DNA from 2 places in the Streptomyces sp. SP18CS02 genome. Region 1 is predicted to be linked to the other one. Evidence: riboswitches for the same ligand, from Rfam matches in the RefSeq annotation. Region 1 holds a riboswitch; the other holds the start of a gene.
What was found. Region 1 has a riboswitch for cobalamin ahead of PUR26_RS05305 (ABC transporter substrate-binding protein). Riboswitches for the same ligand answer to the same signal wherever they lie in the genome.

Region 1 (3,950 bases):
GCGGCCTCCTCGCCCGCCAGCAGCAGGTTCAGCGAACGGGCCTGCAGGAGCAGGACGCCGACGCCGACCACCAGGGCTGCGGCGGGAAGCCACAACGTCCCCCACTGGACGCCCCCGAGACCACCGAGCGTCCAGGCGAGCACCTCACGCGCCTGATTGCCCCGGTCGGCCGTCAGCAGCAGCAGGTCCATCACCGCCGTGAGCACCGCCGCGACCGCCACCCCCGACAAGACCAGCCGGATCGATGTGATCCGCCCGCCGGCCCGAGCCGTGGTGTACACCAGCAGCAGGGTGAGGAGGGCGCCGGTGAACGCGGACGCCGACAGGGAGACGGCACCGAACAGGGTGACCCCGGAGACGATGACGGCGACCGCTCCCAGCGACGCTCCCGAGGACACCCCGAGCAGATAGGGCTCGGCGAGCGGGTTGCGGACGAGTGCCTGCATGGCCGCGCCCACGACGGCCAGCCCGGCACCGGTCACCGCTCCCAGCAGCACCCGCGGCGCCCGCACATCGAGCACGATCGTCTCGCGCGCCCGGGTCCAGCCCGGTTCCGTCGAGTCGGCGCCCAGGGCGTGGCTCACGATGCCCCAGACCTCTCCGGGCGGCACATGGACCGAACCGATGCCCAGGCCCGCCGTGACGGAGACGATCAGCAGCGCACCGAGGAGCAGCAGGGCCAGGGGGAAGGCGGCTCCCCTGCCCGGCCGGTCCCGGGGAGGGACGGCCGGCGAGGCCGGCGAGGACGCCGAGGCCGGTGAGGCCGGTGGTGCGAGACGCCCTTCCTGCCCGGTCCGCGCGGAGGCGGTCACCTGAACCGGCCGGGGTGCAGCTGACGGGCGAGGTCCTCGACGGCGTACGGGGGCCGGACACCGACGAGGGTGGCGGTCAGCGGCAGCACCACGAACCGCTTGTTCTTCACAGCGGGGACGTCGGCGAGGGCGGGCTGGGAGAGCAGGAACCTCTTCTTCCGCTCCACGCTGCCGGCGCCGGCGTAGTCGTAGATCGCGATGACCTCGGGCCTGCGCTCGACGACCTGCTCCCACGAGGCGTCGCCGAAGACCTCGTCCAGGTCGGCGAAGACATTGCGCCCGCCGGCCAGTCGGATGATCTCGGTGCCCAGGCTCCTGCCGCCGGCCGTGAAGGGGGCCTTGTCGCCGCTGTCGTACACGAACACGGAGACGGGCGGCTCGCCCTTGACCGCCGCGCTGCTCTTCCCGATGCGTCCCCGCAACTCGGCGACCAGCTTCTCCGCACGCTCCCGCACGCCGAAGACCTGGCCGATCGTACGGATCTCCTCGTAGGTGTCCCGCATGGACACCTGCTTCTTCCCGCAGTACTCGCGGTTGAGGTAGGTGTCGATGCCCGCGTCCGCGAACGCCTTGCGCGAGCGGCCCTCGTTCTGGGCGAAGGCGCTGCCGTAACCGCCGTAGACGAGGTCCGGTTCGGCTTCCAGGACGGCCTCGAAGGAGGGTTCCTTCTCCGCCAGTTGCGGTACGGCCTTGAAGTCCTCCTCCCACTGGGGCAGGACCGCGGAGTCGGGGAAGGCGGTGCCGACCATCCTGTCCTTCAGACCCAGGGCCAGCAGGAGCTCGGCCGGGTGCTGGTGGATGGTGACCACCCGGGAAGGCGGTTCGTCGTACGTCGTGCGCGTTCCGCAGTTGTCGATGGTGACCGGGAATCCCGGAGCGGAGCGGGAGGCCCCGGCGCCGCGCCGGTCATCGCGCCCGTCCGGGCTGCCGCATCCGGCCAGCAGGGTCGCGGACAGCGCGATCGCGAGTCCCGTACGGCGCATGACGCCGCGCCGCCTCGTGGGCAGGGGAGAAGTAAGGCATGGGGTGCCGTGGTACACGTAAAGCCTCCTGCGGAGTCCGCGCTCCTTGGAACGGGCCCGCGACAGGCCAGTGTCCTGACTCCCGGATCGTCGTTCGTCCTCCTGCCTTCCCACGCCGCGCGCAGTGGCTTCTCGAAGGGACGCACTCCCCGGTCACAGTGGCGGGACCGTGCCGGAATCGCACCGGCTTCCTGTCTCCCGTCGCGGTGGTGACCAGGTGATATTACGATCCCTTGAGCGAGAGGCAAAAGGGCGTGCGGCGCAACCCCGCGCGCCCCGACATTCCGTCAGCCCTGGCGTCCGCCTCGACGTACCGCCGCGGAACGGCCGGGCCCAGCCCGGGCAGTCCGAAACGGGCCGTCAGTTCCGCGCCGACCGGCATCCGGGTGTCGGTGGAACCGATCAGCCCGTTCAGTGCCGGCGTACGGCCGAGCTCGGCGTGGACCGCCTCCGTGTCGAAGGTGTCGATCACCACCACGTCGAGGGGATCGGCCGGGAGCCGTTCGAGTTCATGGGCGTAGCAGGAAGGATCACAGGCCAGCAGCCGCAGGCGTTCCCCGAGTGACCGCGCACCTGGATGACGGAGGCGCCCGCCGAACGGCCCCCCGCGGCCGGGAACGCACACGTCCGGGCCACCGCCGCGCGGGTCAGCCGGCAGCAGGGTCCGGCACGAGGTGCTCCCCGCCACGGGACGTCCCGCGCGCGAAGGCCGCGTCGGCCGCCGCCGGGCCGAGCAGGGACCGGCAGGCCGACCACACCCGATCGACGTCGTGCCGTTCGGCGTCCGGCAGCGGCGCGCCGACCGAGACGCGGGCCGCGTGCGCGGCGCCCAGCAGTCCGGCGGCCCGCTCCCCGGCACCGCCGGCCGCCGCCGCGCCCGCCAGGCCCTCCCACGCCAGCGCGAGCGCCCGTACGTCACCCAGCTCGCGCGCCACCGCCAGCCCCTCGGTGTGCAGCTCGCGGGCACGGGACGGCTCGCCCCTCAGCTCGGCCGTGAAACCGAGCTCGGCGAGGGCAAGGGCCGTACCCGGCCCGTATCCCGTGGCACGGAACCAGGCCAGGACGCTGTCCATATGGGCCTCCGCCTCATCGAGATCCCCCGTGCGCCGCGCGATCATTCCCAAGCCGATCCGGGCATCGGCCTCTCCGGCGGCATGGCTCTGCTCCCGCGTCAGCTTCCAGGCACGGGCGTGCAGCTCCCGGGCCGCCGAGCGGTCGCCCGTGAGGAAGGCGAGCCGCCCCAGCGCACACAGTCGCTTGGCTGCCTCCGTCCACCACCCGAACTCCTCGGCGAGGGCGAGCCCTTCCTCGTGCAGCCGGACCGCCCTCGGATGGTCGCCGGCGATCTCGTGCAGCTTCGCCCGCGGGAACACCGTCTGCGACAGGCCCCAACGGTCTCCCAGCGTGCCGAACAGCCGGGCGCTGCGTTCGGCGTCGCGGCGCACTCCGTCGAGGTCGCCGTGCGCCAGGGCATGCCGGGCCCGCACGCTCAGGGAGGCCGCCGTTCCCCAGGTGTGGCCGAGCTCTTCACAGGCGGTCAGGGCCCGTTCGGTGAGCTCCTCGCCCGTGGCCACTTCTCCCGCGCCCATCTGGGAGGAGGCCAGGAACCACAGCGCGGTGGCCCTCGCCCACGGGTCGTGCGCCGACACCTGCGGCGCGTCGAGGGCGTCGACCGCACCCCGGATCTCCGCCTCACCGGTGGCCGGCGAGGCGCCTTCGCCCAGGGCGAGGCCCGTCCGCCACGCGGCCGCCGACGCGACGGCGGCGGCCCGCTCCGGCTCTTCTCCCGGCCGGCCCGGGATACCGCGTTCCGCGGTGAGGCACGCGTCGAGGAGCCTCCCCGCCACGGCCGGCCTGCCCCGAAGCAGCCAGTACCAGGTCAGCGCGCGGGCAGCCCGCAGCGCCTCCACCACCGCCCCTCGTGACAGCGCCTCCTCGACCGCCGGGCGAAGGTCGGCCTCGGCCGCGTCCAGCCGTGTCAGCCACTGCCGTTGTCGGGGGCCGCGCAGGAGCGGCTCCGCCCGCAGCGCCAACTCCCGGTGATACGCGCCGTGCCGGGCCCGTGCGTCCGCTTCCTCCCCGGCCTCCCGCAGCCGCTCCACGGCGTAGTACCTGA
Region 2 (3,950 bases), on a different contig from region 1:
GGCTGACGTCGGCGGGCAGGCCCGCGAGATCCGCCTCGGCGCGGATCGTGGCAAAGGACTGGCGGTAGATCTCCGCGCCGTCCTTCTCGTAGTCGAACACTCTGCTCTCGCTCATCTCGTGGTGGTACGGGCTGCCGCCACCGTGGCGGCCAGTCCTGCCCGGGTCATGGGTACGGGTCGTGCGGCCGCGCCGTCCCGGACGGTCACCTCGTACACGCCGTCACCGGTCGCGACGACGTCGACCCACGCGCCCTGCGGGTGGCCGCAGCGCCGTTCGCAGCCGGACCAGTGGACGGGCAGGCCGCCCGTGCCGGGGGTGGCGTCGGCGCGCACGTCCGACAGGGACTTGGCGCAGCCGGGCCGCCCGGTGCAGGCGCCGGTGCCCAGCCAGGGCGAGTCGGGGGAGGTGATCAGACCGGCCGCGTCGAGGGCGGCGAGCCGTTCCGTGGCGGCCCGCCGGTCCGCGAACCCGGTCACGACCAGGCCGCGCCAGGGCGTGACGCGGACCTCGTCGGCCGGCAGCAGGGCGCGCATCTGCGCGCTCGTCACCCGGCCGAGCGGCGCCACGACCGACACGGCGGCCGGGGGTGCCACGGGGCCGGGGGCGGGCGTGCCGGGCGGCGTGACGACCCCCGGGAGCGGGCGCGGCCCGGGCGCGGCCGTCCCTCCCGGGGCCGGGCCGTCGCCGGCTCGCGCGGGAGCCGCGGCGGCGGCGTCGACGGGTGAGAACGCGAGGCCCGCCTCCGCCAGGTGCGCCGCCACGTCCACGGACCGTCCCGGGGGCAGCTCGCGCACCCGCCAGGCGCCCGTGCCCGCCGCGCGGGCGGCGGCCAGGAAGGCGCGGGCCGCGGCGAGCGCGGCGCGCGGGGCGTCGTCGGCCGGCACCCGGCACACCTCCCGCACGCCGACCCGTACGCGTGCGGAACCGGCGTCCGGTTCTGCGATCAAGGTCACATCGGCGCCGAGCCCCGCCACGTCCCCGCGTCCGTCGTCCAGGGCGAACAGGAAGCGGCCCGAGAGGGCGGCCGACCACGGGGCGGCACAGAGCAGGGCGTCCAGCTCGCGCACCCACAACTGCACGTCGGCGCGGCCCAGTCCGTCCAGCCCGGCCAGCGGGGACGCGACCACGTTGCGCACCCGCTCATGCGTTTCGGAGGGCAGCAGCCCGGCGTCCCGCAGCAGCTCGGCCAGGGCCGACCCGCAGTCGTCGCCGAGGCCGCGCAGCTCGACGTTGCCGCGTGAGGTGATGCTGAGGTGCCCGTCCCCCAGCGAGTCCGCCGCCAGTGCCAGCGCACGTACCTGATGGGACGTCAGAAGGCCGCCCGGCAGGCGCAGTCGGGCCAACCGGCCGTCGTCGGCCTGGTGCAGCCGCAGCGCGCCGGGGCAGGCGTCGCCACGGTCCCGTATGGGAGCTTCGACCCGTTTCGGCGTTGATGGTCGGGTGGGCGGCATGGCGGCGAGCATACCCACGACCTTCCAGGTGACCGCCCGCCCGATCAAGCCGAACCTCTACTATGCAGACGGCACAGGGTCCCAGGGCCCTAGGGAGGAAGCCCGGTGGGAATCCGGCGCGGTCCCGCCACTGTGAACCGGCCCCGAGCCGGTGAGTCAGGAACTCCCGCCGTCCTACGACCACCCGGGGCGCGGACACCCCGAGGAAGGCCTGCGCACGCGATGATCCTGCTGCTGTCGCACTCCGACACCGACCTGCTGAGCGCTCGCGCCGCCGGCGGTCCGGTGGAGTACCGGTTCGCCAACCCCTCCCGGCTCCCCGTCGACGAGCTGCCCGCCCTGCTGGACGGCACCGACCTGGTCGTCGTACGCCTCCTCGGCGGCGTCCGCGCCTGGCAGGAGGGGCTCGACGCACTGCTGGCGGGGGACCGTCCCGTGGTGGTGCTGAGCGGGGAACAGGCCCCCGACGCCCAGCTGATGGAGGCCTCCACCGTCCCCATCGGCATCGCCGCCGAGGCGCACGCCTACCTCGCCCACGGCGGCCCGGACAACCTGGAACAGCTCGGCCGTTTCCTCTCCGACACGGTGCTGCTCACGGGCCACGGCTTCGAGCCGCCGAGCCCCGCGCCCACCTGGGGCCCCCTGGAGCGCACCCCGCGCCGCACGGACGGCCCGGTCGTCGCGGTGCTCTACTACCGCGCCCACCACATGAGCGGGAACACCGCGTTCATCGGCGCCCTGTGCGACGCCGTGGAGGACGCGGGCGCCCAGGCCCTGCCGCTGTACGTGGCGTCCCTGCGCGCCCCCGAGCCCGAGCTGCTCGACCGGCTGCGCGGCGCCGACGCGATCGTCACCACCGTCCTCGCGGCGGGCGGCACCAAGCCCGCCGCGGCCCAGGCGGGCGGCGACGAGGAGGCCTGGGACGCGGGCGCGCTCGCCGCCCTGGACGTCCCCGTCCTCCAGGCGCTCTGCCTGACCGGCCCGCGCTCCGCCTGGGAGGAGAGCGACGAGGGGCTGTCGCCGCTGGACGCGGCCAGCCAGGTCGCCGTGCCCGAGTTCGACGGCCGGCTCATCACCGTTCCGTTCTCCTTCAAGGAGATCGACGAGGACGGCCTGCCCGCGTACGTCGCCGACACCGAGCGCGCCGCCCGCGTCGCCGGGATCGCCGTGCGCCACGCCCGGCTGCGCCACATCCCGAACGAGCACAAGCGCCTCGCGCTGGTCCTCTCCGCGTACCCGACCAAGCACTCCCGGATCGGCAACGCGGTCGGCCTGGACACCCCCGCCTCCGCCGTCGCCCTGCTGCGCAGGCTCCGCGAGGAGGGGTACGACTTCGGTCCCGAGGAGGACATCCCCGGCCTGGTCTCCGGCGACGGCGACGAGCTGATCTACGCCCTCATCGAGGCCGGCGGCCACGACCAGGACTGGCTCACCGAGGAGCAGCTCGCCCGCAACCCCGTCCGGATCCCCGCCGCCGACTACAAGCGCTGGTACGCGACCCTGCCGCAGGAGCTCCGCGCGGCCGTCGAGGAGCACTGGGGCCCGCCGCCCGGCGAGATGTTCCTGGGCCGCTCCCGCAATCCGGAGGGCGACATCGTGCTCGCCGCCCTGCGCCGCGGGAACCTGCTGGTCCTCATCCAGCCGCCGCGCGGCTTCGGCGAGAACCCGATCGCGATCTACCACGACCCCGATCTGCCGCCCTCGCACCACTACCTGGCGGCCTACCGCTGGATCTCGGCCTCCGCGGACGACGGCGGCTTCGGCGCCGACGCGATGGTCCACCTCGGCAAGCACGGCAACCTGGAGTGGCTGCCCGGCAAGAACGCCGGCCTGTCCGCCGCCTGCGGCCCCGACGCCGCGCTCGGCGACCTCCCGCTGGTCTACCCGTTCCTCGTCAACGACCCCGGCGAGGGCACGCAGGCCAAGCGCCGCGTCCACGCCACCCTGGTCGACCACCTGGTCCCGCCGATGGCCCGCGCCGACTCCTACGGCGACATCGCGCGCCTGGAGCAGCTGCTCGACGAGTACGCGCAGATCTCCTCCATGGACCCCTCGAAGCTGCCCGCGATCCGCGCCCAGATCTGGACGCTGATCCAGGCCGCCAAGCTCGACCACGACCTGGGTCTGGCGGACCGGCCGGACGACGACGGCTTCGACGACTTCCTGCTGCACGTCGACGGCTGGCTGTGCGAGGTCAAGGACGCCCAGATCCGCGACGGCCTGCATGTCCTGGGCGGGGCGCCCACCGGCCCCGAGCGGGTCAACCTGGTGCTGTCGATCCTGCGCGCCCGCCAGATCTGGGGCGGTACGCAGGCCCTGCCCGGACTGCGCGAGGCCCTCGGGCTGGACGAGTCGGCCGCCACCCGCACGGGCGCGGACGAGGCGGAGGAGAAGGCCCGGACGCTGGTCCAGGCGATGGAGGACGCCGACTGGGATCCGGCCGCCGTCGGTACGGTGGCCGCCGGCCACGGACAGGCCGTCGCCGACATCCTCGACTT

Region 2: another riboswitch for cobalamin. It lies ahead of cobN (cobaltochelatase subunit CobN); the one in region 1 lies ahead of PUR26_RS05305 (ABC transporter substrate-binding protein).

Annotation. Positions count from the first base shown of each region.
Region 1 covers NZ_JAQYXC010000256.1:6,056-10,005, forward strand. Annotated here, with positions in the region: gene PUR26_RS05300 (FecCD family ABC transporter permease) at 1-812, opposite strand, end outside; gene PUR26_RS05305 (ABC transporter substrate-binding protein) at 809-1,795, opposite strand; cobalamin riboswitch at 1,883-2,063, opposite strand; gene PUR26_RS05310 (hypothetical protein) at 2,058-2,459, opposite strand; gene PUR26_RS05315 (AfsR/SARP family transcriptional regulator) at 2,482-3,950, opposite strand, start outside.
Region 2 covers NZ_JAQYXC010000277.1:102,559-106,508, reverse strand. Annotated here, with positions in the region: gene PUR26_RS14180 (precorrin-8X methylmutase) at 1-115, opposite strand, end outside; gene PUR26_RS14175 (cobalamin biosynthesis protein CobG) at 112-1,452, opposite strand; cobalamin riboswitch at 1,510-1,638, shown strand; gene cobN (cobaltochelatase subunit CobN) at 1,675-3,950, shown strand, end outside.